Regions from separate parts of the Thioalkalivibrio sp. K90mix genome, predicted to be linked through region 1. Evidence: predicted binding sites of a transcription regulator. Region 1 holds the regulator's gene; the other holds the start of a gene.
The links. Region 1 encodes FNR, which switches genes on or off when oxygen is low (the NO sensors DNR and NnrR bind a similar motif). Its sites were predicted from a motif close to TTGATNTANATCAA; they were not measured.
Positions count from the first base shown of each region.

Region 2: hemN (oxygen-independent coproporphyrinogen III oxidase) is a predicted target of FNR. The motif match lies at 6,854-6,867, and genes of this name have one in related genera.

Region 1 covers NC_013889.1:830,767-845,129, forward strand. The annotation lists gene TK90_RS03905 (DsrE/DsrF/DrsH-like family protein) at 12-482, shown strand; gene TK90_RS03910 (aldo/keto reductase) at 637-1,575, shown strand; gene TK90_RS03915 (DUF6064 family protein) at 1,601-2,269, shown strand; gene TK90_RS03920 (cupin domain-containing protein) at 2,335-2,610, shown strand; gene TK90_RS03925 (glutathione S-transferase family protein) at 2,617-3,294, opposite strand; gene TK90_RS03930 (EVE domain-containing protein) at 3,299-3,763, opposite strand; gene TK90_RS03935 (5-formyltetrahydrofolate cyclo-ligase) at 3,796-4,431, opposite strand; RNA gene ssrS (6S RNA) at 4,458-4,643, opposite strand; gene TK90_RS03940 (aldo/keto reductase) at 4,869-6,038, shown strand; gene TK90_RS03945 (DNA mismatch repair protein MutS) at 6,173-7,762, shown strand; gene TK90_RS03950 (DUF2058 family protein) at 7,778-8,347, opposite strand; gene TK90_RS03955 (DUF2390 domain-containing protein) at 8,395-8,883, opposite strand; gene fnr (fumarate/nitrate reduction transcriptional regulator Fnr) at 8,876-9,607, opposite strand; gene TK90_RS03965 (cyclopropane-fatty-acyl-phospholipid synthase family protein) at 9,813-11,051, shown strand; gene TK90_RS03970 (hypothetical protein) at 11,162-13,060, shown strand; cobalamin riboswitch at 13,106-13,355, shown strand; gene TK90_RS03975 (TonB-dependent receptor domain-containing protein) at 13,497-14,363, shown strand, end outside.
Region 2 covers NC_013889.1:1,603,326-1,617,688, forward strand. The annotation lists gene wrbA (NAD(P)H:quinone oxidoreductase) at 1-335, shown strand, start outside; gene TK90_RS07565 (TRZ/ATZ family hydrolase) at 420-1,757, shown strand; gene ubiG (bifunctional 2-polyprenyl-6-hydroxyphenol methylase/3-demethylubiquinol 3-O-methyltransferase UbiG) at 1,769-2,512, shown strand; gene TK90_RS07575 (HAD-IA family hydrolase) at 2,509-3,195, shown strand; gene rmuC (DNA recombination protein RmuC) at 3,180-4,508, shown strand; gene hpnC (squalene synthase HpnC) at 4,513-5,391, shown strand; gene hemN (oxygen-independent coproporphyrinogen III oxidase) at 5,388-6,776, opposite strand; gene hpnD (presqualene diphosphate synthase HpnD) at 6,957-7,814, shown strand; gene hpnE (hydroxysqualene dehydroxylase HpnE) at 7,828-9,162, shown strand; gene TK90_RS07605 (SDR family NAD(P)-dependent oxidoreductase) at 9,159-9,968, shown strand; gene TK90_RS07610 (YgiQ family radical SAM protein) at 10,070-12,346, opposite strand; gene TK90_RS07615 (globin) at 12,608-13,006, opposite strand; partial or broken gene TK90_RS07620 (hypothetical protein) at 13,073-13,423, opposite strand; gene TK90_RS07625 (glutamate synthase-related protein) at 13,866-14,363, opposite strand, start outside.

The DNA of each region.
Region 1 (14,363 bases):
AGGAGGAGTGAATGAGCGATACCAAGAAGTTGGCCATTATTGCGACCAAGGGCAGTCTGGACTGGGGCTATCCCCCGTTCATCCTGGCGTCGACCGCGGCCGCGCTCGGCTATGAAGTCGAAGTGTTCTTCACCTTTTACGGACTGCAGTTGCTGCGCAAGAAGATGGATCTGCAGGTCACGTCGCTGGGCAATCCGGGCATGCCGATGCCCATGCCCATGCCGGTCATGCTGCAGGCCCTTCCGGGCATGCAGAAGATGATGACCATGATGATGAAGAACAAGATGAAGGCGAAGGGTGTCTCCGATCTCGCGGAACTGCGCGAGCTTTGCCAGGAGGCCGAGGTGCGCATGATCGCCTGCCAGATGACCGTGGACCTGTTCGATATGGATACCAGCGAGTTCATTGATGGCATCGAGTATGCCGGGGCCGCCGCGTTCTTCGAGTTCGCGGGTGAATCCGACATCTGCCTGTTCATCTAGTCTGGTAGACGCCCTGGGTGGCTCGTCCGCCCGTTACGGCCCCGAGGTGCATGCCCGGGGCCGTTTTCGTTCTGGCGGGCCGAAATCCTGCCGGGCTGGAACTTCCAGTGGCTCCAAGGGGACCACGTGAATAGGTTCCAAGCGTAGCCACCGCATGTCGAAAACCCCGAATCAGTGTTCGCGCCGTTCATTCCTCCAGTGGATGGCGGGCTCGGCCATCGCCGCCGGCAGCGGCTGGCCGCTGGGCGCAACCGCCGAGGAACGCGAACCGAACAGCAAGGCGATTCCCTCCTCGGGCGAGGAGATCCCTGTGATCGGTATGGGCACCTGGATTACCTTCAACGTGGCAGATGACCCCGACGCCCTCGCTCTGCGCACCGAGATTGTCGATACCTTCTTCCGCCACGGTGGCGGCATGATCGATTCCTCGCCGATGTACGGGCGCGCGGAGGCGGTAGTGGGGCACTGCCTGCAGGAGCTGGGCTACCCCGAAGGCCTGATCTCGGCGACCAAGATCTGGACGGGTAGCACCGGCACCGGGCGCAACCAGCATGCGAAGTCGCTGGACCTGTGGGGCGTGGATACCCTGGATGTGCAGCAGGTGCACAACCTGCAGAACTGGGAGGCGCATCTGGAGACGATGCGCGAGAAGCGTGAGGCGGGCGAGATCCGCTATATCGGGGTGACGACCTCGCACGGGCGCCGCCACGACCAACTGGCGCGCATCCTCGAACGCGAGGATCTGGACTTCGTGCAGCTCACCTACAATATCCTCGACCGCGAGGCGGAAGACCGCCTGTTGCCGCTGGCTCGCGAGCGCGAGGTCGCGGTGATCGCCAATCGCCCGTTCCGCCGCAAGGCGTTGATCGACCGCTTCGAGAGCGAACCACTGCCCGATTGGGCGGGGGAGATCGACTGCGAGAACTGGCCGCAATTCCTGCTCAAGTTCATCGTTTCGCACCCGGATATCACCTGCGCGATCCCGGCGACCTCGGTCGTGGAACACATGCGCGAGAACATGGGCGCCCTGTACGGCCCGATGCCGGATGACGACATACGCCAGCGCATGATCGACTACGTCGAAGCGCTTTAACCCTCCACCGTCTCCGGGAGCCCGGATGCTGCCATTCGCCGCTGAAACCCTGCTGTCGATCTTCGGGCAATACAATCGCGCCATCTGGCCGTTGCACGCGGTCGCGGTGCTAATGGTGCTCGTTACACTGGCACTGGCCCTGATGGGCGGCCGGGGGGGCGGGCGTGTTGTGGGCCTTTTGCTCGGCGTGCTGTGGATCTGGATCGGGGTCGTGTTCATCGGGGGCGCGCTGGCCGAATTCCACTTCTGGGCGAGTCGTCTGGCAGGCGTGTTCGTCGCACAGGGCCTGATGCTCCTGTTCGCCCTCACGCTGCTGGGACGTCATGGCTTTGGCTGGCCGGGCGGTGTGGCCGGCCTTGTCGCGATCGTGGTGATAGCCTATGCCATGGTCGGTCATGCCCTGCTGGAGGTCCTGCTCCTGGGGGTGTCCTGGACCCAAGCGCAGTACGTGGGCGTGACGCCGGGACCCACCATGCTGTTCACCCTCGGCATCCTGCTGCTGGCGCAGCCGCGCCCGTCACTGATCTTGACGATCATTCCCTTCCTCTGGGCTCTGGTGACCGCCTACATCGCCTGGGAACTGGGCGTCTGGCTGGAATATTTACCGGCCGCGCTGGGCGTGATCGCTTTCGTACTGCTGCTGGTTCGGCGGTTTCACTCGAGCGAGAGACAGTTGTTCCGCTTCGACGGATAGTGCGCTTTTGGCGTCCGGTCGCGGTCCCGTTAGGCTTGCCATTTTCTCAGACAGAGGAGACCGTCATGTCCATCGAAGTAATCCATCGGCCGGAGCAGGACCATCTGGAGCGCCTCGGCGTATTCGACTGGCCGGTCTGGGAAAAGGAGGTCTCCACCTTCCCCTGGCACTACGACGAACGTGAGGTCTGCTACATCCTGGAGGGACAGGTGACGGTCACCCCGGACGACGGTGGCGAGCCGGTCACCGTAGGCGAGGGCGACCTGGTGACCTTCCCCGAGGGCATGGGCTGCACCTGGGAGATCCACCGCGACATCCGCAAGCACTACCGCTTCGGCTGAGTTTCCTTACCGGGCGAGCCACTGGGTGTCGAGGGGGGTGTTGAAGGTCTCCTCGACGCGGCGCAGGTAGTAGAGCATGTCGACGGGCAGGTTGATGCCGTCGTGCATTTGCAGCGGGTAGAGGTCGGCGGCGATCACGCAGTCGGCGATGGACGGGTGGCCGAGATAGAAGCGACTGGCCGCCAGGTGCTTGGCCAGTTCCGGCAGGCGGCTCAGCTTTGCCAGCTGGTTGTAGCCGTCGTACCGGTCGTTGGCGAGTTCTTCCAGCGACAGGCCGAAGCGGTGCTGCACCTGGGCCTTGTAGTCGGCCAGGGCCTCGGCGCTTTCGCCGATTCCGTGAAAGCCCGGCGCCAGCGGGGCGTAGAGCCGGTCCAGCACGATTTCCACCTTGGCGCGCCAGTCCACCAGGGCCTGCCAGGCGTCCTCGGCGATCACGCCGTCGGACAGTGGCTCGTCGCTCGGGAACAGCTGGTCGATATCCCGTAACGCCGTGAGCGTGTCGGTGTGCAGGGTGCCGTCATCGGTCTGCAGGATCGGCGACTGGCGGGCCACGCCCAGCTCGAAGAAGGTCTCGTCGTCGAACCAGTCCAGCGCGTGGGTCTCCAGCGCGACACCCTTGTAGCCGCAGGCCAGGCGCAGGCGGTCGGCCTTCGCGTCGTGCGGGAAGTGGTAGAGCGTGGCCACCCGGTTACTTCCCGCGCTGGGCGTGGCTCAGGATGAAGTCCCACTGCTCCTGGGTGATCGGCATGACCGACAGGCGGTTGCCGCGGCGCACCAGCGGGCAGTCCTCGAGCTGCGGCTGCTGTTTCAGCCAGTCGAGGGTGATGATGTCGCCGAATTTTTCCTCGAACGCGACGTCCACCCGCAGCCAGCGCGGGTTATCCGGGTCGCTCTTCGGATCGTAGTGCGGGTCCTCGGGGTCGAAGGCGCAGGAGTCCGGGTAGGCCTCCTTCTCGATGCGCAGGATGCCGACAATGCCCGGCGGCTTGGCGTTGGAGTGGTAGAAGAAGGCCAGATCCCCCTTCTTCATCTCGTCGCGCATCATGTTGCGCACCTGGTAGTTGCGGATGCCGTCCCAGGGCTCCACGCCCACGCGTTCCAGGTCGGCGATGCTGAACTCGTCGGGCTCGGATTTCATCAGCCAGTAGGCCATGCGGTTTCCTTGTGCCGGCTCGGGCGTGTGGGTCAGGTGTGCGTATTGTGCCGCGCGCGGCGGGTCAGTGCATGCCAGCCGTCCTCCGTGACCACGCCGTCCAGCGGCACGTCCCATGGCTGGCTGGGGAGGGCCTCGACTCCCTGCAGGGCATGGGCCACGCCGATCAGCTTGGGGCGGCGGATACCGAAGCGGCGGCGGGCGAAGTAGCGGTCGTAGTAGCCCGCACCCATCCCCATGCGGTTGCCGGCGTGGTCGAACGCGACCAGCGGCAGCAGTACCACCTGCATCTCGCGGCGCCAGATACGCGGGGCATCGGGGCAGGGCTCGGCGATGCCGAACCCGTTGTGACAAAGCGGCGCGTCCGGCTCCCAGGCGTGGAAGTGCATGCGTCCGGGGCGTTTGGCATCCATCACCGGCAGGGCAATGCGGGTGCCGCGTCGGGCCAGGGCCACGGTCAGGGGGGTCAGATCCACCTCGCCGCGCAGGCCCCGGTAAGCGCCGATGCAATACGGCTGCCAGCGCTGGAACCAGCGCAGCAGGTGGTCGCAGATCAGGGCGGAATGAATCTCCAGTCGCTCGTCGGACAGCGCGGCGCGCTCGCGGCGCAGGCGCAGCCGTAGCTGGCGCAGTTCGTCAGGCGTGAAGGAGGTCTCGTCCCTGGACATACGATCCGCAAAAATAATGAGGTGGACGCGCCCCGCGGGCGCCGGAGTGACCATCGACCTTGAACCAACGGTTCAGGTGGGAGAAGCCTCCGAATCTTAAGGCTTTCCGCTCGAAGACGGACATGCGCAACGAAACGGAAGTGCTCGGTCCCGTGGTGAAGAATTAAGGCTCAAGGGTACCACCAGGCCACTTTCGCACGCCGCAGCGACGCGTCCGGCACCATTATGAACCAATCCCCCGGGGGTGTGCGCAACCATGATCGCAGAATGGTTGCACTATCCATCCTTGTTGAAATCCGGCCGTGCGGGAGACTCGCCGGTTTGGATGGGTTTTAGCAATCACGCCCGGGTGACGTAGGATTCGCGTTTTCCGGATGGATGCGAGCGGGCGGTGCGCGGATGGATGCTGCCCGTTTCCGATTGTGCAGAGGAGCTTTATGGAATCGCCGCAGAAATTGATCCCCGGATACGCCAACGCCAAGGCGACGCGCCGGTATGCGGAACACTACATCGCCGAGGGCAAGGCCGCCGAGGGGCACTACAGCGACTTCTCGCGTGCCAAGATGCGCCTGTCCAGCTTGGGCATTGGCACCTTTGGCGGCGCCGCTACGGCCGAGGTGGATGCTGCGATCTCCGCCATCGTCGCCCGCGGGCTGACCGAGGGTATCAATGTCGTCGACACCGGTGCCCACTACCGCTACGGCCGTTCGCTGGCGGCCGTTGGGGCAGGCGTGCGCACGGCCCTGGAGGCCGGAGTTCCGCGCGAGGCGATGTTCCTGATCTCCAAGGGCGGGTTTCTGACGCGGCGCGGCGGGCCGCCGGAGGACATGGATGCCTGGTTCCAGCGCGAGATCGAGTCCCAGGGCATGGGTACGCGGGATGATCTGGCCAAGGGCGCGCACCTGCTGACGCCAGAGTACATCCACTATCAGATGGAGCTGTCGCGCTCACTGATGGGGGTGGAGACGCTGGATGCCTTCGTCATCGACCAGCCCGAGGTCCATATCCACGAGATCGGCAAGGAAGCGACCAACCGCAAGCTGGAGCCGGTGTTCGCGATGCTGGAGCGCGCGGCGCGGGAGAAGAAGATCCGCGCCTACGGGATCTCCACGTTCGAGGGCTTCCGCGAGGAGACCGACGCCGCCGTGTTCCAGTCGCTGACCTCCATGCAGGGGCTGGCCGAGCGCGCGGCCCAGGCCGTAACCGGCGACGACCACGCCCGGCACCACTTCAAGATCGGGATGCTCCCTTTCAACCAGGTGATGCTGGAAGGCTTTACCCGCTTCAACACCGCGACCGGGCAGGGCAATGTGGCCAGCCCGCTGCAGGCCGCGCACCAGCTGGAGGTGTATATGTTCGCCTCACACTCCATGCTGAAGGGACACCTCGCCCAGCAGTCGGTGGAGGTCGTCGAGCAGCAGCTGGCGAACTTGCGCAACCCGGCGCAGCGCGCGATGCAGTTCAACCGTTCCACGCCGGGGTTGGGCACGTCCCTGGTCGGCATGAGCACGCCGGAGCACCTGGACGACATGCTGGCGGTGATGTGCGAACCGCTGCTGGAGAAGAAGGCCTACCTCGGGATGTTCAAGAAGGCCGAGGAGGAATAACGCCGTGTAGGAGCGTGCTTGCACGCGAAGCCCTGCTCGCGTCCGATTTTGGCAGGGGCTTCGCCGGCAAGCCGGCTCCTACAAGGTTTCCGGAGCCTCTGCGGTGGTGGAGATTTCATGCACAAGGGTATGACATGCAGGTTGATCTGAAGGCCCTCGAATTCCCCGCGATCCAGCGTCTGCTGGAGCGCCTGACCGCGACGCCCTACGGCGCGGATGCCGCGCGCGGGCTGGAACCGGCACCGAATCTGGATGCGGCCCGCGCACTGCAGACCGCGGTGACGGTCGCGCGCCGACGTCTGGATGCCGGCACCCTGCCGCGGCTGGGGCAGCTGCCGGATGTGCGCGCGGCCCTGCGTCAGGCCTCCAATCCGGGCTCGGCGCTGCCGGTGCAGGCCCTGCACAACCTGCAGACCATCATGCGCCAAGCCCGCGAGCTGGCGGATCAGCTGGCGGATACGCCCGAGATCTATCCGGCGGACCTGAACAAGCTGTACCCACCCGAGGGGCTGGAAGAACGACTGTCGGCATGCCTGAACCCCGGCGGGTCGCTGCGCGAGGACGCGAGCCCCTCGCTGATCGAGGCCTTCGAGCAGCGCGGACGCCTGCGCGAGGAGGTCGAGGCGGTGGTGAAAAAGCGCCTGGCGGCCTCCGATGTCGCGCAAAAGGGCGAGGATGCCTTGAAGGTGCAGTGGCACCAGGAGCGCGCGGTGATGGTGCTGCGTGGCGAGGCGGCGAATGCGGTCAAGGGCGTGCGTCGTGGCACCGCGATGGGCGGGCGTGACCAGATCGTCGAGCCGATCGAGGCGGTGCCGCTGAACAACCAGCTGGATACGGTCAACGGCCAGATCAACACCGAACAGCAGCGCCTGCTGCGCGAGCTGACCGACGTGGTGCGCCAGTATGGCGAGCCGCTGGAACTGATGCTGACCGCGTTGACCTGGATCGACCTGGCGTCCGCCGCCGCGCAGCTCTCGGCACAGATGAATGCCCATGCCCCGCGGCTGGAGGCGGAGGCCGGGGTGGAACTGATCGAGGCCTATCACCCGCTCCTGCTGTTGCAGTTCGCCGAGGGCAACGGGCCGCAGCCGGTGCCGCTGTCCATCCGGCTGGATGGCGAGCAGCCGCTGCTGCTGATTACCGGACCGAACACCGGCGGCAAGACGGTCGCGCTGAAGACGCTCGGGCTGCTGGTCACCATGGCCTGGTGCGGGCTGCATATCCCGGCCGAGCAGGACTGTCGCATCGGGCGTTTCGATCGGGTGATGGTCGATGTCGGCGACCACCAGAGCCTGTTCCACCACCTCTCGACCTTCGCCGGGCATGTGGAGGTCCTGAAACGTATCCTCGACCACGCCGGGCCGGAGAGCCTGATCCTGCTGGACGAGTTGGGTACGGGCACCGACCCGGACGAGGGTGCGGCGCTGGCGATGGCGATGCTGGACGAGCTGCGCGCGCGTGGTACGCGCGGGATCGTGAATACCCATCTGGCGCCCCTGAAGGACTACGCCGCCCAGCACGCGGGCATCGTGAACGCCTCGATGCAGTTCGACGCCGAGACGCTGTCCCCGACCTACCGGCTGCTGATCGGCGAGCCGGGTGTGTCGTTCGGCCTTACGATTGCCGAGAAGAACGGGCTGCCGCCCCAGCTGGTTGCCCGCGCGCGCGAGCATTTCGCCGAACTCCCCACCGCCCAGGCCGGGGGCGATGCCGGCAAGGCCTGAGCCCCGGGCAAGGCGTTACCACATGAGGTCGTCGGGGACGACGTAGTCCTTGTACGGGTCGTCGGGATCGGGCTCGGGGTCTCCGCTTTCCTCGGCCGGGATGACCAGCGGCCATTCGCCATCACGCTCGCGGATCTTGTCCGCGATCTCGCGCGGGATTACACGGAAACCCTTGCTCGGGTGGAGCTCCAGGCCGGCCAGCGCCGCGCGGCCGTCGACCAGGCGCTTGCGGGTGTCCTCGGTCACCGGCAGGTGACGGACCTGCCCGTCGAACTGGAAGTGATAGTCGATGGCGGCGTCGCCGGTGGGGATCGGGGCCAGGTGCTGGTTCACCAGCTCGCGAATCTGCGCCCGGCGCGCGCGGCGTTCGGCCCTTTCCTGTCGTTCCTGGTTCTTCTCCCGCGAGCGCCGGGCCTGCTCGGCCTGGCGGGCTGCGGCGGCACTGGCCTCGGCGTCGGCGGGCTTGCCCTTTTTCTTTTTCGGTTGTGTCTTCTGGGCCTTGTGCTTCTGGCTCTTGGCCTTGCGCACCTGTTTTTCGTCCACCAGCCCGGCCTTCAGGAGCTGGTTGCGCAGATCGTCCGACATGCCGCTTGCCTGTAGAAAATGTGCCGGGAGGATAGCCCGAACGCGGTCTATGTGCAGCCGCCCGGTTCGTGGCCCGCGGTGAGATCGGGTAGTCCGTCGCGAATCTCGGCCTCGGGGAGGGCTGGAAACAGCAGGTGTATGCGCCGGGGAACGTCGGGGTTGCTGCCCGGGTGCCCGAGATGTTGCGCTTGTTGGCAGAGGCGAAGTGCACTGGTCCGCTCGCATGCGATCTCGAGTTCCTTTGCGGCGCCATACAACGCTTGGCGATGTGGCTCTGATGCAATGGGCTTGAGTCGACGACGCAGTCGGCGGACGCGCTCGGTGGCCTGCACTTGCCAGGCCGCTGCATCGCGCGCAAGCCGCTTCCAGTCGCTTGCTGGCATGCCGCCGGGGTACCACAGCGCGAACAGCGCGAGAATGACATTCACCGCATGTGCATCCTGCCAGTGCAGCAGGCGGTTGCGGGCCGGCGCATAGTCCCAGCGGCCCAGGGCGAATTTCCAGAAGGTGTCGAACCCGTGAGTGGGTTCAGGCACTGCTGGCGGCAGGCGTAAAGGTCACGCCGGCGGTATTGCGCAGGCTGTTGGGTTCGAGGATCTCGAGATCCCGGGTGCGGAGGCTGATCACGCCCTGTTTGCGCAATTGCGTGAACAGGCGGCTGATGGTCTCCTGGGTCAGCCCGAGGTGATTGGCGATGTCGGCGCGCGACATCGGCAGATAGAAGCGTTCGGGGGACAGACCACGCGCACGGTGCCGTTCGGACAGCGTCACCAGGAAAGTGGCCAGACGCTGCTCCGCCGTGCGCTGTCCCAGCAGGGTGTGCAGGCTTTCGTCCTGGGCCAGCTCCTTGCTCATCACCTTCATCATGTGCTGGCGAAAGGTCGGGAGTCGGTCGGCGAGGTCGTCCACATGGGCGTAGGGGACGGCGCAGACACTGGTGGATTCCAGCGCCACTGCACTGACTGGATGCTTGCCGGAATGGATTGCGTCTAGCCCCAGGAGATCGCCAGCGAAGGCGAATCCAGTGATCTGTTCGGTGCCGTCGTCGCTGATCAGCACCGCTTTCAGTGCGCCTGTTCGGACGGCGAACAGGGTTTCGAAGCGTTCGCCCATATTGAACAGCAGTGCCCCCTTCTCGATCGGACGGCGCTGTTGAACAATCTCGTCGAGTTGCCAGAGTTCATTTTGTGGTAGGCCCATCGGCAGGCAGAGCTGGCGCAGGGTGCAGTGTTCGCAGGCTTGGGTCGGACGCAGTGTCATGTGCTCAGGTTAGCGGTTTTGGCGTCAGAGAGGGAAGGCGTCTGTTGGCCCTGGATGGAGGTTGCTCGTATGAGGAATTCCGTTATTGTGAGTGTGGAACCTTTTGGGGTAGCAGGGATCAGCCAATTCAGAGGCTTGCGACGAAGCGAGTGCGATATTTAGACTCTGTTTAATATAGCAGAGGATTCGCAGGGGAAGGGACGCAATGATCGAACGGATGCTGAACGAATACATGCGCCACGGCACGCTGATCCTGCGCGAGCCGAACGGGAGTGAGCGCCGTTTCGGGCAGGGGGCACCCGAGATAACACTGCAGGTCCATGATCGGGCGGCTCTGAAGCGCATCGCGCGCGATCCCGGGTTCCAGCTGGGCGAGACCTACATGGACGGGCTCTGGTCGCCGGGACCCGAGGGCATCCGGGTGTTTCTGGATGTGGTGATGCGCAATTTTGCGCCCAGGTTCCAGCGTCGAGTGCATCCGCTGGTGTGCATGTTTCGTGCGATCCTCGAGCAGGGCAACCGTATCGCGCGCAGCTACCAGAACATCTCGCATCATTACGACGTGGACGAGTGGTTGTTCCGCCGTTTCCTTGACGAGGGCATGTTCTATAGCTGCGCCTATTTCGAGCGACCGGACATGAGCCTGGAGGAGGCCCAGCAGGCCAAGTGCGCGATGTTGCGCAAGAAGCTGGTGCTGGAGCCCGGTCAGCGGGTGCTGGATATCGGCTGCGGCTGGGGCGGGCTGGCCTTTCACCTGGCCGAGAACGCCGATGTCCAGGTGGACGGAATTACTCTGTCGCGGGAGCAACTGCGAGTGGCCCAGGCGGAGGCGAAGCGCCGCGGCCTGGACGATCGCGTGCGCTTTTTCTATCAGGACTACCGCGAACACGACGACCAGTACGACCGGGTCGTCAGTGTCGGCATGTTCGAGCATGTCGGCGTGCCCAATTACGGCACCTTCTTCCAGCGCGTGAACGATCTGCTTAAGGACGATGGTGTGGCGGTCCTGCACACGATTGGCCGCCAGGGCCCTCCGGGCACCACCAACCCCTGGTTGAGCAAGTACATCTTCCCTGGCGGTTACACCCCGGCACTGTCCGAGGTGATGGAGGCACTGGAACCGACTCCGCTGCATACCACCGATATCGAGTTCTGGCGGCTGCACTATGCGGAGACGCTCGCCGAGTGGTATCGGCGATTCCAGAACATTCGCGCCGAGGCGGTGGAACATTTCGATGAGCGCTTCTGCCGCATGTGGGAGTTCTATCTGGCCAGTTGCGAGGCGACCTTCCGCTGGTGGCGTCAGGTGGTCTTCCATATCCAGGTGGCCAAGCAGCAGGATGCCGTGCCGCTGACCCGCGACTATCTGTATGCCGACGAGGTGCCCGAGGTGGTTTCGACGCCGCCGGGGGAGGCGGCCGCCCAGGGCCGCAGTGCCGCGTAAGGATCGCGGACTACTTCCTGGTTCTCTGAGTATTTTTTCCTGACCGGACACCCGCAACCTCTCTGTTTTCCCTACACTTCACGGAAACGCTGAAGGGGCAGGGACGACGGGTGTTTGGCAGGTTTCGCAAGCGGCAACAGCGGCAGGAGGCCCCCCAGGCCGCCAGTCCGAGCCAGGACCATGTGCTGATCGAGGCCGCCGGACGCAGCCGGATCACCGAGGTCGCGGCGACTGCGCGCAAGGTGCCCTGGTCGCTGAACATGCTGCAGCTGTTGTGGGCGGCCGGCCCGGTGACCTTCCTCGCAATGCAGGGGGGCTACTTCCTGGGCTTTGGTCACGCCGCCCCGGCCCAGAATTTCATCTTCTTTGCGGTCTACACGCTGCTGTTCGGGGTGATTGGCCTGCTGGCGCGATTCATTGCCGATGCCACGCGGGGCAAGCGGCAGGAGCGCTCGCGCGATCAGCTGCGTAATACGATCGACCTGTTGCCGGATCTGCTGTTCGTGACGCGCGATCTGGCGATGGCCGAGATGGCACCGGACATGCGACGGCGCAAGGCCGCCGAGGTGCTGCTGCACGAGGTGGATATCTCTCCGGAAGGCGTCGCGGTCGCGGTGCGCGAAATGACGGGCGATACCAGCCTCGCGGCGGCGGCCGAGCAGATCGAGATCTACCGCCGACTGGGGCTGCGCTCGCGCGTGGCGGACTTGGTGGACGCCACGGCGGATGCGCGTCTGGCCGCGCTGGAAAAACTGCACCACGATGCCTCCGAGCTGGCGGACCCGCTGCGCGACCGGCTGCAGGGCGTCGCGCCGACGCGCGAGGATGGCGTCCGGCGGATCGATCAGTTTCTGGACCGCCTGTTCTCCGCGGCGGACTCGGACGACCTGTCGCGCTGCACACTGGATGATGCGCAGGCCATGTTTGTGCTGGCCTTCGAGATGGTCAACGGGCGGCAGATCCGGCGGTTGAGTTTCGAGTGGTCGGGTGGCTGGCGGCTGGGGCATGCGCTGGACCGGCTCGAGTACCAGGGCAACCGTTTCCGTGTTGCGCAGGCGGGCGTGGTCAGCCGCCTGCGTTCGCTGGCGATGTTGCTGGCACAAAGCCCGGCCAGTGGGCTGGATCCGCAGGTCCTGCGTGCGTCGACCCTCGACCTCGGGCGCGATGTGCTGGATGCACTCGCGAAGCTGGAGCAGGCCCGCCCGCCCGTGAACTCGCCGGAGGGCCGATTGCTTGGGCGGGCGCTGCGTCAGGTTGAGGACCTGCGCGCGGCACGGGACCAGCTGATGCAGGCGCAGAGTCGCTATACCGCTGCGGTCGAGCGCTGGGAGGCGCTGCGACGCCGGGAGGTCGAGAAGAAGGGGCAGCAAAGCTGGTTCAAGCGCAGTGCGCGCGGTATTCGGGTGAGCGAGGAGGTGATCGAACTGACGGATGACCAGAAACTGCGCCTGGCCGACCGGTTTTGTGAATACCTGTCCGAGCTCGGCATCCGGCGCGAGGGCGACCTGTTCTACTTTGGCGGACACCTGCTGGATGCGGACACCGCCAAGCGCATCGGCATCCAGCTCGCACTGATTCTCGAGCCTCTGGTCGACCTGACCAACCCGAGTATCCAGCGTGCGATCTATGCAAATCCGGCCGCCTATCTCGGGGGGCTGTACGTCGGCATGAATGCGGATGCCAAGGCGGGCCTGGGCTCGGCCATGGTGCGCATGGTGCGCCAGGATCTCGGACGTATGGCGGAGTGGCTGGCGCTGCGCCTGACACGCATCTACCACCTGCCCCTGTCCGACTCCATGCGTGATTTCCTGGTACAGCAATATGGTGCCAATCAGGAGCGCTTGGAGATGCTGGCCGCGCACCCGGTGGACGAGGGCGCACAGATGCCGCCGGTGGCGTTGCGTGCCGAGCGTTCGCCGGAGTTCGACGCCATGCTGCAGGACAAGTCCTGGGGCCGGTTGCTCAAGCGCGGTGTGCGCTATGTGCAGGCAGAGGCCCAGCGATCCTGACGTTGCGCGTTTCCCGGGTCTGGTAATTTCTTGACCAATGGTGTAGGCTTTCGTGCGTTTTCTGGTGCCCGTCGGCGTGTCTCGCCGGCGGGTTAAACGGGAAGTTCGGTGAGCCCGCCAAAGGTATCTGGATGCCTGCGGACGAATCCGACGCTGCCCCCGCAACGGTGATCGAGCGAGAGGCCATGATGGCCTCTGATGGTCGCGGCACATGCCACTGAACGGAATCGTTCGGGAAGGCGCCGCACCGGAACGCTCGTCAGCCCGGAGACCGGCCAGGGAATGATCGCGCGGCATGCGGCGGGCATGCGAGGCGGATGATCAGGCCTGGTCGCATAGCGGCTGTGCTGGGTCCCCCTCGTGTCTATCTTCCCTCGTCTGCGTGATCCCGATGAATCAACGGCGTGCGGGCGGCTCGCCGGGAGACACGGACGACATGAAACGCACAGCACTTTCCACGGCCATCCTGCTGGCCACGACCCCGCTACTGGCCGACACGCCAGACTCCAATGCCGAAGCGCACACCCTCGATGTGGTTCAGGTCACGGCCGCGCGTGTCGCGCAGACCGTCGACGAGACCCTGTCCTCGGTTACCGTCATTGGCCGCGAAGAGATCGAACGCCTGCAGCCCCAGCAGTTCACCGATCTGCTGGAGGGCCGCGCCGGGATCGAGACCTCCCAGAACAGCGCCTTCGGCAAGACCACTTCCGTCTACACCCGCGGGACAAGCTCCGACCACACCCTGCTTCTGATCGACGGCGTGCGCATGGGGTCGGCCACCAGTGGCGGCGCAAGCTGGCAGTTCCTGCCACCGGAGGAGATCGAGCGCGTCGAAGTGGTGCGCGGACCGCGGACCAGCATCTACGGCTCCGACGCCATTGGTGGCGTGGTGCAGGTCTTTACCCGCGAGGGTCAGAAGGGGCCACCAAGGGTCAACGCGTTTGTCGGGGGCGGCAGCTTCAACACCTGGGAAACGGGTGTGGGAGTGGCCGGCGGAACCGAGAACACGAACTACAGCTTCTCGCTCAGCCATTTCGAGACCGACGGCATCAATGTGCAGGATGACGTTGGTGACGATGACCGTGACGGCTACGACAACACTTCGCTTGCGACCAAGGTGACCCATCGACTAGACAATGGGATTGAGGTTTTCGGCAACGTACTGTACTCGGAAGGGGAGTCAGAGTTTGACAGTACGGAGGGAGATGACTACACCGACTTTGTCCATGCAGCCTTCCGTGCGGGGTTCCGCATCCCGGTGAATAACCGTTGGGATACTGAGCTGAGTGTTGCACATGCACGT
Region 2 (14,363 bases), 770 kb from region 1:
CTGGCGCGCTGTGGTTTGGCGACAAGCTCGTCGGCAAGATCGGCTCCGTATTCGGTTCCACCGCCTCGCAGCACGGTGGGCAGGAGACCACGCTGGTCTCGACCATCGTCAACCTGATGCACTACGGCATGACCATCGTCGGCCTGCCCTACACCGAGAAGCGTCTGCTCGACATGAACGAAATCAGCGGCGGCACACCCTACGGTGCCACGACCCTGGCGGACGGCGACGGCTCGCGTCAGCCGAGCGAAAACGAACTTGCGATGGCCGCCTTCCAGGGCCGACATGTCGCCGAAGTCACGCGCGCCCAGGTCCTGGGACGCCAGGCCAGCTAACCGGTTCGGCCTTGCCCAAAGGGGCGGCCTTCGCCGCCTCTTTGGGGTACCATGCGCGACCGAATCCCCTCGGTCTGACCTCCCATGTCGACAACCCGAACCCTCGTTCTCAGCGCCTCGCAGATTCTGCCCGTGATCCCGCGCGACACGGTGCTCGTCGATTACGCACTGGTCATTCGCAACGGCGTGATCGAGGATCTGCTACCGCGCGCAGAGGCCTGCGCAAAACACCTCGATGCCGAACACCTGCACCGCGAAGGGCATGCCCTGATACCGGGGCTGGTCAACGTACATACCCACTCCGGCATGAGCCTGCTGCGCGGTGTGGGCAGCGACCGCCCGCTGATGGACTGGCTCAAGCGCTATATCTGGCCGGCCGAGGGGCGCTTGCTGTCGCCCGAGTTCGTCCGCGCGGGCACGCGACTGTCGGTCGCCGAAATGCTGCGCGGCGGGACCACCTGCTTCAGCGACATGTACCTGTTCGTCGACGACGCTGCGCGCGTGGTCGACGAATCCGGCATCCGCGCCGCACTGGGCCTGACCGTGTTCGACTTCCCCACGCCCTGGGCGCAGACGACCGATGAATACTTCCAGCGGGGTGCCGAGGTCGTCGAAAACTGGCAGCACCACGGGCGCATCCACTACACCGTCGCACCTCACGCACCCTACACGGTGGGTGACGAGAGCCTGCAACGTGTGGCCGAACGCGCCCGGGAACTGGGCGTTCCCATTCACATGCACGTGCACGAGACCGCTGGCGAAATCGCCGATGCCGAGCGCGATCTGGGCGAGCGTCCACTGGCCCGGCTGGCTCGCCTGGGCCTGCTGGACCAGCCCTTCATCGCGGTTCATATGACTCAGGTCGGCGCACAGGACCGCGAGTTACTGGAGGGACGCCCGGTATCGGTTGCACACTGTCCGGAATCCAATCTGAAGCTCGCCTCCGGCTTTTGCCCAGTGGCGGCGCTGCTGGCGGACGGCATCACCGTGGGGCTGGGCACCGATGGCACGGCGTCCAACAACGACCTCGACATGATCGGCGAGATGCGCACAGCCGCGCTGCTGGCCAAGGGCGTCAGTGGCGACGCCTCGTCCCTCCCCGCCACCGCCGCGCTCGAGATGGCCACGCTGGGCAGCGCCCGTGCGCTGGGCCTGGCCGACCGCATCGGGAGCCTGGAGCCGGGCAAGCAGGCCGACGTGGTCAGCATCGATCTTCGCGCCCTCGAGCTGCAGCCCGCCCATGAACCGGCCGCCCAGATCGTCTACTCCGCCACCCGCGATGCCGTCACCGACGTCCACGTGGCCGGACGGCCATTGCTCAGGGACCGGGAACTGCTTACGCTGGACCTGGACGAGCTCCAGGCCGAGGCCCGCGAATGGGGCGCGCGCGTGCTGGAAATCCAGCGCGAGCTGGCCGCGTAATCGAGATCACCATGACCCATGAGACCCACGCCAAGACTGGCGACAACGTCGATCACGCCGAACTGCACAAGTTCACGCATCGGGCGCACGAGTGGTGGGACCCGAATGGCGCCTTCGCCACCCTGCACGCGATCAACCCCCTGCGGCTGGAGTGGATCGACCAGCACGCCGATCTCGCCGGCAAGAAGGTACTGGATGTCGGCTGTGGCGCGGGCATCCTGTCCGAGGCGATGGCAGTGCGCGGCGCACAGGTGACCGCGCTGGATGCCGGGGCCGAACACCTGGAGGTCGCGCGCGAGCACGCACACGACTCCGGGCTCGAGATCCACTATCTGCACACGACCGCCGAGGCCCATGCCGAGCATCATGCGGGCGATTACGACGTGGTCACCTGTCTGGAGATGCTGGAGCACGTGCCCGATCCCGAGGCGGTCATCGACGCCCTGGTCCAGCTGGTGCGTCCGGGCGGCTGGCTGTTCCTCTCGACCATCAACCGCACCCCCCGCGCGTTCGCCGAAGCGATCGTCGGTGCCGAATACGTACTGCGCCTGCTACCCACCGGCACGCACGAGTACAGCCGCTTTATCCGCCCCTCCGAACTGGGCGCGGTCCTGCGCAAGCACCGCTTCGAGGTCACCGACATGACCGGGCTCACCTACTCGCCGCTGTCCGGCCGCTACCGTCTGGTTCCGCGCACGGACGTCAACTACCTGATGGCCGCGCGCCGGCCTGAAGCCGACAGCGAGACCCCATGAGCCGCGAACTCCGCGGGGTCCTGTTCGACCTGGACGGGACCCTGCTCGACACGGCCCCGGACATGCACGCGGCGCTCACCGTGCTGCTGGCCGAAAACGATCGCCCACCGCTGCCCTTCGAGGCCGTGCGCAATCACGTCTCGCACGGCTCCCAGGCCCTTGTGCAGCTCGGCTTTCCGGATGTCGAGGGTGCGCGCCGCGAGACCCTCAAGCAACGCTACCTGGAGATCTACGCCCGCGACCTGTGCATCGACACCGCTCTGTTCCCCGGGCTGGGCCCCGTGCTGGACGCCTGCGAACAGCGCGGCTGGCCCCTCGGGGTCGTGACCAACAAGCCCGCCTGGCTGACCGAGCCATTGCTGGAGACCCTGGGCCTGTCCCCTCGACTCGCCGCCATCGTCAGTGGTGACACGCTCCCGCAGCGCAAACCGGATCCCGAGCCGATGTGGCTGGCCGCGCGGCAAACGGGTCTGCCCCCTGAACAGCTTTGTTACTGGGGCGATGCCGAGCGCGACATCGCCGCTGGCCGGGCGGCGGGTATGGCAACACTCGTCGCCCGATGGGGCTACATCGATGCCAGCCAGAACCCCGACACCTGGGGCGCCGACGGCACGCTCGATCGCCCCGATGATTTCTGGCGCTGGCACCAGGCCAAAGCGGACCCGCAATGGCTGGCGAGCTGACCGAACTGTCGACCACGGCCTGGCTGGCCCTGGCCGCTGCCCTGCTGGTCGGGCTCCTGCTGGGATATACGCTGGCCAGTCTGCGCCTGAACCGTCGCATCGGGGATCTGCAAACCCGCAATGCCCGGCTGGAAGCCGAACTGGAGGGCGCCGAACAGCGTCGCGAGGACTTGCGTCAGAGTTTCGAGACCGCGCGGCAGGAACTGGATCGCTCCTTCTCCGCCCTGGCCAGCGAGGCCCTCGAGGCCAACTCCAACCAGTTTCTGCGTCTGGCCCAGTCGATCCTGACGCAGAAGCTCAGCGAGGGGCAGAACGAGATCGCGCGCTCGGAAAACAAGGTCGAGGCGATGCTCAAGCCGATTCGGGAGACACTGGGCAAGACCGAGGCCGAAATCAACGCGATGGAACGCTCGCGTGCCCAGGCCTTCGCCGCCCTGAATGAACAGATCCAGCGCCTGAGCTCGGACAACGCCACCCTCCAGCGCGAGGCCCACAACCTGGTCCAGGCCCTCTCCCGCCCCGGCGTGCGCGGGCGCTGGGGCGAGCTGACGCTCAAGCGCGCCGTGGAACTGGCCGGCCTCTCGGCGCACTGCGACTTCACCGAACAACCCGCGCTGGACGGCGATGGCGGGCGCCAGCGTCCGGATCTGCTGGTACACATGCCCGGCAACCGGGCCCTGGTGGTCGATGCCAAGACACCACTGGATGCCTATCTGGACGCGGTCGCCGCCACCGATCCAGAGCCGCGCGCCGCCGCCTTCAAACGCCATGCCCAGCACCTGCGCTCGCGCGTCACCGAACTCTCCAGCAAACAGTACTGGGCCAGTGTCGAGCAGTCCCCGGAGTTCGCCGTCCTGTTCCTGCCCGGCGACCCGTTCCTGGCCGCCGCGCTGGAACACGAACCCGGCCTGCTGGAGTACGCGCTGGAGCGCCAGGTTCTGCTGGCCACGCCGAGCACGCTGATCGCCCTGTTGCGCACCGTCGAGTACGGCTGGCAGCAGTCCCAGCTCACCGAGCACGCGCTGGAGATTCGCGACCTCGGCGCGGAGCTCTCCCACCGCCTGGGCACCATGACCGAACACATGGCGCGCCTCGGCAAGGCACTGGACCAGAGCACCGACGCCTTCAACAAGACGGTCGGCAGCCTGGAGCGCCAGGTCATGCCCAGCGCCCGACGGTTTCAGGAGCTGGGCATCCGCGCGCGCAAGACCCCCGAGACCCCGGACACCCTGAACAATCGGGCTCGGCGCCCCGTCGAGGTCGATGATGCGGGCGACACAGGCGACGACAACAAGCCCGAAACGCAGGACTGACCCGATGGCCGGACATCCCGACATCCGTGCCGCCTACCGCCACTGCCGGGTCCGCGCCACCGCGCACTACGAGAACTTCCCGGTCGCCTCCTGGCTGCTGCCCGCGCGACTGCGCGGACCCGTCGCCGCGATCTACTGCTTCGCCCGCGATGCCGACGACCTCGCCGACGAGGACCAGCGCCCCGTCGACGAGCGACGGGCCGACCTGGTCGCCATGCAGGAACGCGTGCAGATTCTCGAAGATCCGGCCGCGGAGTCCGAGCCGGAATGGATCGCGCTGGCTGATGCGCGGCAGCGCTTCGGCCTGCCCGCTGCCCCGTTTGTCGATCTGGTCGACGCCTTCATCCAGGACCTGGAACAAACGCGCTACGCCACCTTTGGCGAGGTCGTGGAGTACTGCCGCCGCTCCGCCAACCCGGTCGGCCGGCTGATGCTGTACCTCGACGGCAACCCCACCGAGGAGATGATCGGCTACTCCGACGCGGTCTGCTCGGCCCTGCAGCTGATCAACTTCTATCAGGACCTGCACCAGGACCTCACCGAGAACGACCGGATCTATCTGCCACAGGACGAGATGGCGCAATACGGCGTCAGCGAAGAGACGATCGCGGCCGGCCAGACGACCTTTCAGTTACGCAACCTGATGCAGTTTCAGTACGCCCGCGCCGATCGCCTGCTGCGCGCCGGAGCACCGCTCGGCGGCATGCTGCGCGGGCGCATGGGCCTGGAGATCCGCGCCATCATCAACGGCGGCGCCCGCGTACTCTGGCGCCTGCGCCAGCAGGACGACGTCTTCGCCCGCCCGCGCCTGCGCGCCCGCGACGCCTGGGTCATCCTCGCCCACAGCCTGCGCCCGCGCCGCCGCAAGCGAAACGCTGATTAGACGACCTTCGAGTAGCGACGGCGTTCCTCGCGGTTGAGGTAGGCGTCGAAGGCCATGGCGATGTTGCGCAGCAGGAGTCGGCCGCGTGGCTGGACCTCCAGGCTGTCGCGGCCGATGGTGACGAGGCCATCGGCCTCCATCTCGGCCAGGCGGTTCAGGGCATCGGCGAAGGTCTCGCGGAAGTCGATGCCGAATGTGGCCTCGATGCCGCCGAAGTCGATCCTCGAGTGGCACATCAGCTCGCTGATCACGGCACGCCGCAGACGGTCGTCCTCGCTCAGTTCCAGGCCGCGGAAAACGGGCAACTGGCCCGCCGCCAGCCGTTCCTGATAGGCATCCACCTCGCGCAGGTTCTGACTGTAGCTGTCCCCGATCTTGCCGATGGCGGTGGGTCCGAGTGCCACGAGGTCGTACTCCGCCCGCGTCGAGTAGCCCTGGAAATTTCGTTGCAGGGTGCCCGCACGCTGGGCGATCGCGAGTTCGTCATCGGGCAGCGCAAAGTGATCCATGCCGATGTACACATACCCGGCGTCGGTCAGGCGCTGGATGGTCATCTCGAGGACCGCAAGCTTCTCCGTGGCCGGCGGCAGGTCGCCGTCGCGGATCTGGCGCTGCGTCTTGAACAGCTCCGGCAGGTGCGCGTAGTTGTATACGGCCAGCCGCTCCGGGCGGAGTTCCAGCACGCGGTCCAGTGTCGCGGAGAATGTGTCCACCGTCTGCAGGGGCAGCCCGTAGATCAGGTCCAGGTTGGTGGAGACAAAGCCGTGCTCGCGCGCCTGGCGGACCGCCTGCTCGGTGACCTCGAATGGCTGGATGCGGTTGACGGCCTTCTGCACGGCGGGATCGACATCCTGCACCCCCACACTGATGCGGTTGAAGCCCAGCGATGCCAGAAGCGGCAGGGTACCGGGACGCACGGCACGCGGATCGATCTCGATCGAGAATTCCCGCTCCGGCCCCGTCTCCAGCGTGAAATGTCGACCCAGGGCCTTCATGACCCGGGTCAGATCCTCGTCGGACAGATACGTCGGCGTCCCGCCCCCGAAGTGCAGCTGGCGCACCGGCCGATCGCGATCGAACCACTCGCCCTGCAGGGCAATCTCCTGTTCCAGCGAGTCGAGATAGCTCGTCGCCCGCCGATAATTGCCGGTAATCACCTTGTTGCAGGCGCAGTAGAAACACACCGTGTCGCAGAAGGGCACGTGGACATAGAGCGAGAGCGGTCGCGCCGCCCCTTTGACATTCGTCGCCCGCGCCACCCGCGCATAGGCCTGTGCGTCGAACGCCTCGTGGAACTGCGGCGCCGTGGGGTACGACGTGTAGCGAGGGCCGCTGACGTCATAGCGACGCAAGACTTCAGGATCGAATACCAGACGCTGTTCCATACGGGTTTCCGCATCGGGAGGGCGGCCCTTGTGCCACCCTGACGCTTTCACCCTAAGCGCCCCCGAGACGGGCCTTGTTGATGTATGTCAAAAGGCGTTTCGATCACCCGCGTCGTCCGCATCCCGGCCCCGCTGTGCTAGCCTTGCCGTCCCAAGACGGTACCCCGATCCCGAGCGCGTATGTCCCCCGACGAATATTGCGAGGAGAAGGCCGCGAAGAGCGGCTCCAGCTTCTACTACGCATTCCGTTTTCTGGAACCCGACCGGCGCCGTGCGATCACCGCGCTGTACGCGTTCTGCCGCGAGGTGGACGACATCGTCGACGAGGTCCGCGAGGAGAGCGTGGCGCGCACCAAGCTTCAGTGGTGGCGCGAGGAGATCGAGCGCCTGTTCGACCATCAGCCGCGCCACCCGATCACCCAGGCCCTGCAGCCGCATCTGGCGCCGTTCGATCTCAGCCGCGAGTACTTCGACGAGATCATCGACGGCATGCAGATGGACCTCGACTACGACAGCTATCCCGACTTCACCACACTGTCGCTGTACTGCTACCGCGCGGCCAGCGTGGTCGGGATCCTGTCCGCCCATATCTTCGGCTTCTCGGACCGGCGCACGCTGAAGTACGCGCATGACTTAGGCATGGCCCTGCAGCTGACCAACATCCTGCGCGACGTCCACGAGGACGCAATGCGCGGCCGCGTCTACATCCCGCTGGACGAGCTGAAAAAGCACGGCGTAAAGCCCGAAGAATTTCAGGTCAACGTCACCGACGACCGCCACCGCGCCCTGTTCGCCGAGCAGGCCGAGCGGGCCCGCCGCTACTACCAGCGCGCGGAGGAGCACCTGCCCGCCGAGGACCGCTACCCCCAGCGCCCGGGTCTGATCATGGCCGCGATCTACCGCACCCTGCTCGACGAAATCCAGGACGACGGCTACCGCGTGCTGGAGCACCGCGTACGGCTGACCCCGATCCGCAAGCTGTGGATCGCCTGGCGCACCGCGCGCCGCCTGAAGCGCGAATACCGCCGCGCGGGCTGACCCCGCCCGCACCATGGCCGCCGTTCCCGAATCGCATCCGGTCGTCGTGCTCGGCGCCGGCTGGGCCGGTCTGACCGCCGCGCTGACCCTGGCCCGGGCCGGCATCGCGGTCCACCTGATCGAGGCCGCCGCGACCGCAGGCGGGCGCGCCCGCAGCCTCAACCGCGATGGTGCGGACCTGGATAACGGCCAGCACGTGCTGGTCGGTGCCTGTCACGCCACGCTGGACCAGCTGCGCTCAGTCGGCACCGACCCGGAGCGCGCCTTCGTGGCCCTGCCGTTCGGACTGCGCATGCATGCCCCGGGCCACCCTCACCCAGCCTTTACCCTGGAGCCCCGCTCGCCACGTCTGCCGGCCCTGGTTCATGGCTTGTGGCAATCGCTCGCGGGCACCCCGTTTCACCGCAGACTCCCGGCCCTGCTGGGGGCTGCCTCGATCCTGTACCGGCCGTTGGAGGAAGATCTCGACGTACTCGAATGGCTACAGGCGCGTCATCAGCCGGACACGCTGATCCGCCAGCTCTGGGAACCGCTGTGCCTCGCGGTCATGAACACGCCAATCCGCAGCGCCTCGGCGCAGATCTTCCAGAACGTGCTGCGCCTGGCCCTGAACCACGGGCCGGACGACGCGCGGCTGCTCATCCCGACTCGGCCGCTGGGGTCGCTGTATCCCGAACCGGCCCTGCGCGAACTGCACGAGCGCGGCGCCACGGTCGAAACCGGACGGCGCATTGTGGTCATCGAATCCAGGGGAACCGAGTCCCGCTATCAGCTCCGTGATCGTAACCATCACGTTACCCCTGCCAACGCGGTGATCCTCGCCACGTCGCCCAGCGCGGCCACTCGGCTCCTGCCCGAGGCCCCCGAGCTCCAGCCCCACCATCGGGCCCTGAGGGCCATGGGCGAGCGCAGCATCTGTACGGTCTACCTGCACTATCCGGACCCCGTCCTGGCACGCCCGCCGCTGCAGGGACTCCTCGACCAGCACGGACAATGGCTGATTCCCCGCCAGGTGGCCGGCGAGCCGAACTGGCTGGCCGTCGTGATCTCCACCGCGGACGACCTGCCGACGATGACGGCGGAGGAGCGCTGGCGTCGGGTTGCTAAAGAGCTGGAACGGACCTTCCCCGAACTGGGAATGCCCCGGACCGGTCATGTCGTGTGCGAGAAACGCGCCACCATTGATGCCCGCGTCGATCTGGACGCGCTCCGCCCGGTAGCCGGCACCCCCTGGCCCGGGCTGTTCCTGGCGGGCGACTATGTGACACCGGGCCTGCCCTCGACCCTCGAAGCGGCCGTGCAGTCTGGATTAGAATCAGCCCACAAGCTACTGGAGACCCTCCCTTGACCGATCTCGACATCCCTGCCCTGCTCGACTACCGCCCGGAACCGGGTGCCTTCAACGACCGCGTGATCTTGGTAACCGGCGCGGCCGCGGGCATCGGACGTGCAATCGCCCAGGCCTGCGCGGCGGCGGGCGCGATCGTCGTGCTGCTGGACAAGGACATCAAGGGGCTGGAGAAGACCTACGACCTGATCGAGCAGGAAGGCCATCCACAGCCGGCCATCTACCCGCTCAACCTGGAGGGCGCCACGGTCAAGGACTACGGCGACCTGGCCGAGAACATCCGCGACTCCCTCGGGCGCCTGGACGGACTGGTGCTGCACGCCGGCTGGGCCGGCACCCTGACCCCCATGAAGGGGTACGACCCCGAGTTGTGGTTCAAGGTCATCAACAGCAACCTGCACGGCCCGTTCTTCCTCGCCCAGGCCGTACTCCCACTGCTGGAGGACAGCCCGCACGGCAGCCTGGTCGTCTCCACTCAGGACTGCCGCAAGGCCTTCTGGGGCGCCTTCGGCATGGCCAAGGCCGCGCAGGACGCGATGATCGACATCCTCGTGCGCGAACACCGCAACGAGAAGCACTTCATCCATGTGAACGGCATCGACACCGGCCCGGTCCGCTCGCGCTTCCGCGCCGGCCACTACCCGGCCGAGAACGCCGACAAGCTGCCGCGCCCGGAAGACGTCGTCGGCCCGTACCTCTACCTGCTCAACACCACCGACCCCGCGCACACCGGCCTGCACCTGTCGCTGGAAGGCCATGTACCCGAGCCGGCACCCCGCCCGCACCACCAGCCCCAGGAGGGCTAACCCCCCTGTAGGAGGCCAGCCCTCTGGCCGATCGGGTGTCGGAAATGCCCCATCGGCCAGAGGGCTGGCCTCCTACAAGTGGATGCAGCGGAGGTGGAGTCCTACGGACGCTGCGGCCGGCGCTTGCCCGGGCGAGATTTGGCCCGGGGCGGGCCCTTCTTCGGGCCGGGGCCTGCCGGGCGGGCGGCGACCTCCACGCCCTTGTGCTGAGTCTGGAAGGTCTGGCCGCGTTTTTTCAGGGCCTTGCCGCCGCGGGTCACACGACCGCCAGTGGCGGCCCTCGCTCCGCCGGCGCCCTGGCCGGTGCCCGCGGGCTGCCAGGTGGGAATCAGGTGATGCTTGCCATTGCCGATCAGGTCCGCGCGGCCCATGCGCTTGAGCGCATCACGCAGCAGCGGCCAATTGTTCGGATCGTGATAGCGCAGGAACGCCTTGTGCAGGCGCCGCGCCCGCGCACCGCGCGCGACCGGCACGCGGTCCCCGGCCTTGCGTTTGATGCCGCGCAGCGGATCGCGCCCGGAGTGCCACATTGCGGTCGCGAGCGCCATCGGGCTGGGCAGGAAGGCCTGCACCTGATCGGCGCGGAAGTTGTTGCGCTTCAGCCAGAGCGCGAGGTTCAGCATGTCCTCGTCGGACGTCCCCGGGTGCGCGGCAATGAAGTACGGGATCAGGTACTGCTCCTTGCCCGCCTGTTTCGAGTACTTCTCGAACATCGCCTTGAAGCGGTCGTAGGCGCCCATGCCCGGCTTCATCATGCGAGAAAGCGGCCCGGATTCCGTATGTTCCGGCGCAATCTTCAGGTAGCCTCCCACGTGATGCGTGACCAGTTCCTTCACGTATTCCGGTGATTCCACGGCCAGGTCGTAGCGCAGACCCGAGGCGATCAGGATCTTCTTGATGCCCGGCAACGCCCGCGCCTTGCGGTAGAGGTTCACCAGCGGCGTGTGGTCGGTATCGAGGTTCTTGCAGATCCCGGGATAGACACAGGACAGCCGGCGGCAACTGCGCTCGATCTCCGGGTCCTTGCAGGCCAGCCGGTACATGTTGGCCGTCGGCCCGCCGAGATCGGAGACCACGCCGGTAAACCCGTCGACCTTGTCGCGGATCTCCTCGATCTCCTTGAGCACGCTCTCCTCGGAGCGGCTCTGGATGATCCGTCCCTCGTGCTCGGTAATCGAACAGAACGTACAGCCCCCAAAGCAGCCGCGCATGATGTTCACCGAGAAGCGAATCATCTCCCAGGCCGGGATGCGCGCATCGCCATAGGAGGGATGCGGCGCACGGGCATACGGCAGGTCGAACACCGCATCCATCTCGGCGGTGGTCAACGGGATCGGCGGCGGGTTCAGCCAGACCTCCTTGTCGCCATGGCGCTGCACGATGGCGCGGGCATTGCCCGGGTTGGTCTCCAGATGCAGCACGCGAGAGGCATGCGCATACAGCACGGAATCGCCCTTGACCTGTTCAAAGGCCGGGATGCGGATCACCGTCTTGTCTCGCGGCGTGCCGCGCGGAATATCCCGGTGAAAACGAACGACCTGCGCACCACCTTCGCCGGCCGTGTCCTCCGACTCCGCCTTCGTCTCGGCCTCGGCGCAGGTGGACGGCGACACCATCGCATAGGGATCGGGGTTGGCATCCACCGGGCCCGGGGTGTCCACCTCGCTGGAGTCCAGCTCGACATAGCCGGCTGGCACGGCATCGCGCAGAAAGGCCGTGCCGCGCAGGTCGGTGATCTCGCGGGGGTGCTCACCGGCGGCCACGCGGTGCGCCAGCTCCACCAGGGCGCGCTCGGCATTGCCGAACAGCAGGATGTCGGCCCGCGCATCCAGCAGCACCGACCGGCGTACCTTGTCCTGCCAGTAGTCGTAGTGGGCGATGCGGCGCAGGCTGGCCTCGATCCCGCCGGCCACCACCGGTACGTCCTTGTAGGCCTCGCGGGCGCGCTGCGCGTAGACGATCACCGCGCGGTCCGGCCGATGGCCATGCACGTCGCCCGGGGTGTATGCATCGTTGGAGCGGATCTTCCGGTCAGCCGTGTAGTGGTTGACCATGGAATCCATGTTCCCGGCGGTGACGCCAAAGAACAGGTTGGGACGGCCCAGCGCGCGGAACGGCTCGGCCGAGGTCCAGTCCGGCTGCGCGATGATGCCGACGCGAAAGCCCTGCGCCTCCAGCAACCGCCCGATGATCGCCATACCAAAGCTCGGGTGGTCGACATAGGCGTCCCCGGTGACCAGCACGATGTCGCAGCTGTCCCAGCCGAGGTCGTCCATCTCCTCGCGGGTGGTCGGCAGAAACGGTGCGGTACCGAAGCGCTTGGCCCAGTAGGGCTTGCGCGCAAACAGCGAAGGCGGGAAATCGGGGACAGCGGACATGGACACAGGCTCCCGGCGCAGGGCCGGTGGATTCAAACCCGCGCATTACACGCCGGAATCGCCGCCAGATCAAACGGCCCCGGCGCCTGCGGGGCCGAAAGGGATGCCGGACAAACCCCATCGGCCAGAGGCTGGCCTCCTACAAGCCATGCCCCCAGGCGGACCGAGGTCAAGGAACACGATAACCAACCCCAAAGCCCTTGAACGCCCCCCTGTAGGAGGCCAGCCCCCTGGCCGATCGTTCGCTCGGCGCGACCGGCCTCAGTAAAGCCTTACGAACAGATCAATCGCCGGCTGCATCGCACCCCGCCAGCGCTCTTCCAGACGCGGCTCCCAGCGCGGGTCGATCTCGGCGGCCGTGCGCACCATACAGTCCAGCCAGATCGGGTACAGATCCGGCTCCACGGGCACACGGCCCTCGCGGGAATGAACCTGGCCCATGCGCTCCATGGTGGAAGCGACGAAGCTCTCGCCCTCGGCATAGCTGATCGCCGTCGAAATCGCCTGCCCGAGGGCACGTTTCTGCTGCGAAAAGTCCGTCGAGCCGAACGCCGCCTTCACCCGTGGGTCGGCCTGGAGGAAGTGTTCGTAAAAACGCGTCACGAAGTCGCCCGCCCGGCGGCATCGCCCGTAGCTCTGGTGCACGTCGGAGAAACTCATGACTACCTCTGCGCCGGAAGAAGCCGCAAGGATAGAGCCTCTCGGAGATCGAGCGATTGAGCCAGATCAACCTTCTCTGACGGCCGTCGCGTCCACCCAGTGCAACTGGGCAAACAGATCCACCGTGGGGGCCGTCGCCGCGCGCCAGCGCGAGGCCAGTTCGTCCCGCCACTCGGGGTCGGTATCCCGGGCGGCCTCGATCAGGGCCTCGACCCAGCAATCGTTCAGCGCCGGCGCGACGGGCACACGGCCGTGTGCCCCGTGAACCATGGCCATGGTATGCACCGGAGCCCGGCCGTCGTTGCGCCGCTCGGCAAAGTCCAGTGCCGCCAGCACCGACTCGTTGAGAATGTGCTCCTGGCGCGCGGGTTCGCTGTCGCCAAACACCTCGGGGATCCGCGGATCCGCCGCCATTAAGGAAACACTGATCAATGTACACACTCGCGTTGGTACCCCAGGTTTTCCGAGACAAGGCGCGTCGTGTAGCGGGTAGTGGTTCTACCCGCAAGCGGCGCAACGCCGTATCGGGGAACCTGGGGTGCCAACCCCGAAGGGGCTCGGCCGCTTTTGCGCGCGCACGGCGTTGCGGTTCCCTTGTGCAGAATGCTGCACGGCAGTCACCGCGCCTTGTTCACACGCAAAAGCGACTCGAGCGCGAGCGTGTACATTAATCAGTGTTTCCTTAACAACAACCGGAAGTGGCGCAGGAAGGCATCGGTTCGTATGCAGCGATCATGGCTCGCGCGAACATCGGGGAAAAACATGCGGTACTCCGCTGATGGGCCCCGTGATGCTACGCAGTCGAACGTTTGCCCGCTATAACCCATGCTAACGGGCCCACCGGACGTACCGTGCCCCTTCAGGACTTCGGATACACCCCGGCGTACTGAATGCCCGCCAGTTCCGCCAACTCGCGGTCGAACGTCGTCAGGTCGTTCGGGCCGAAGTCCTCCAGACGGCTGTGCCCGCAGGCCCGCGCCAGTACACACATCAGCTCGCTCGAGGCCTGCAGGAAGCGGCCGAGCCGTTCCCCGCCCTCCTGGGGATCCAGCCGCGCACGCAACTTCGGGTCCTGCGTCGCCACACCGGACGGGCAGCGATTCGTGTGGCAGATCCGCGCGCCCACACAACCCACTGCCTGGATCGCCGCGTTCGCCAGCGCAATACCGTCCGCACCCAGCGCCAGGGCCTTCACAAAATCCGTCGGCGTGCGCAGGCCGCCGGTCACCAGCAGCGTGACCCGGCCACTGGCACCGTTGGCATCCAGAAAACGCCGGGCGCGACCCAGCGCGGGGATCGTGGGCACGCTGATATGATCCCGCAACAACGCGGGCGAGGCCCCGGTCCCGCCGCCACG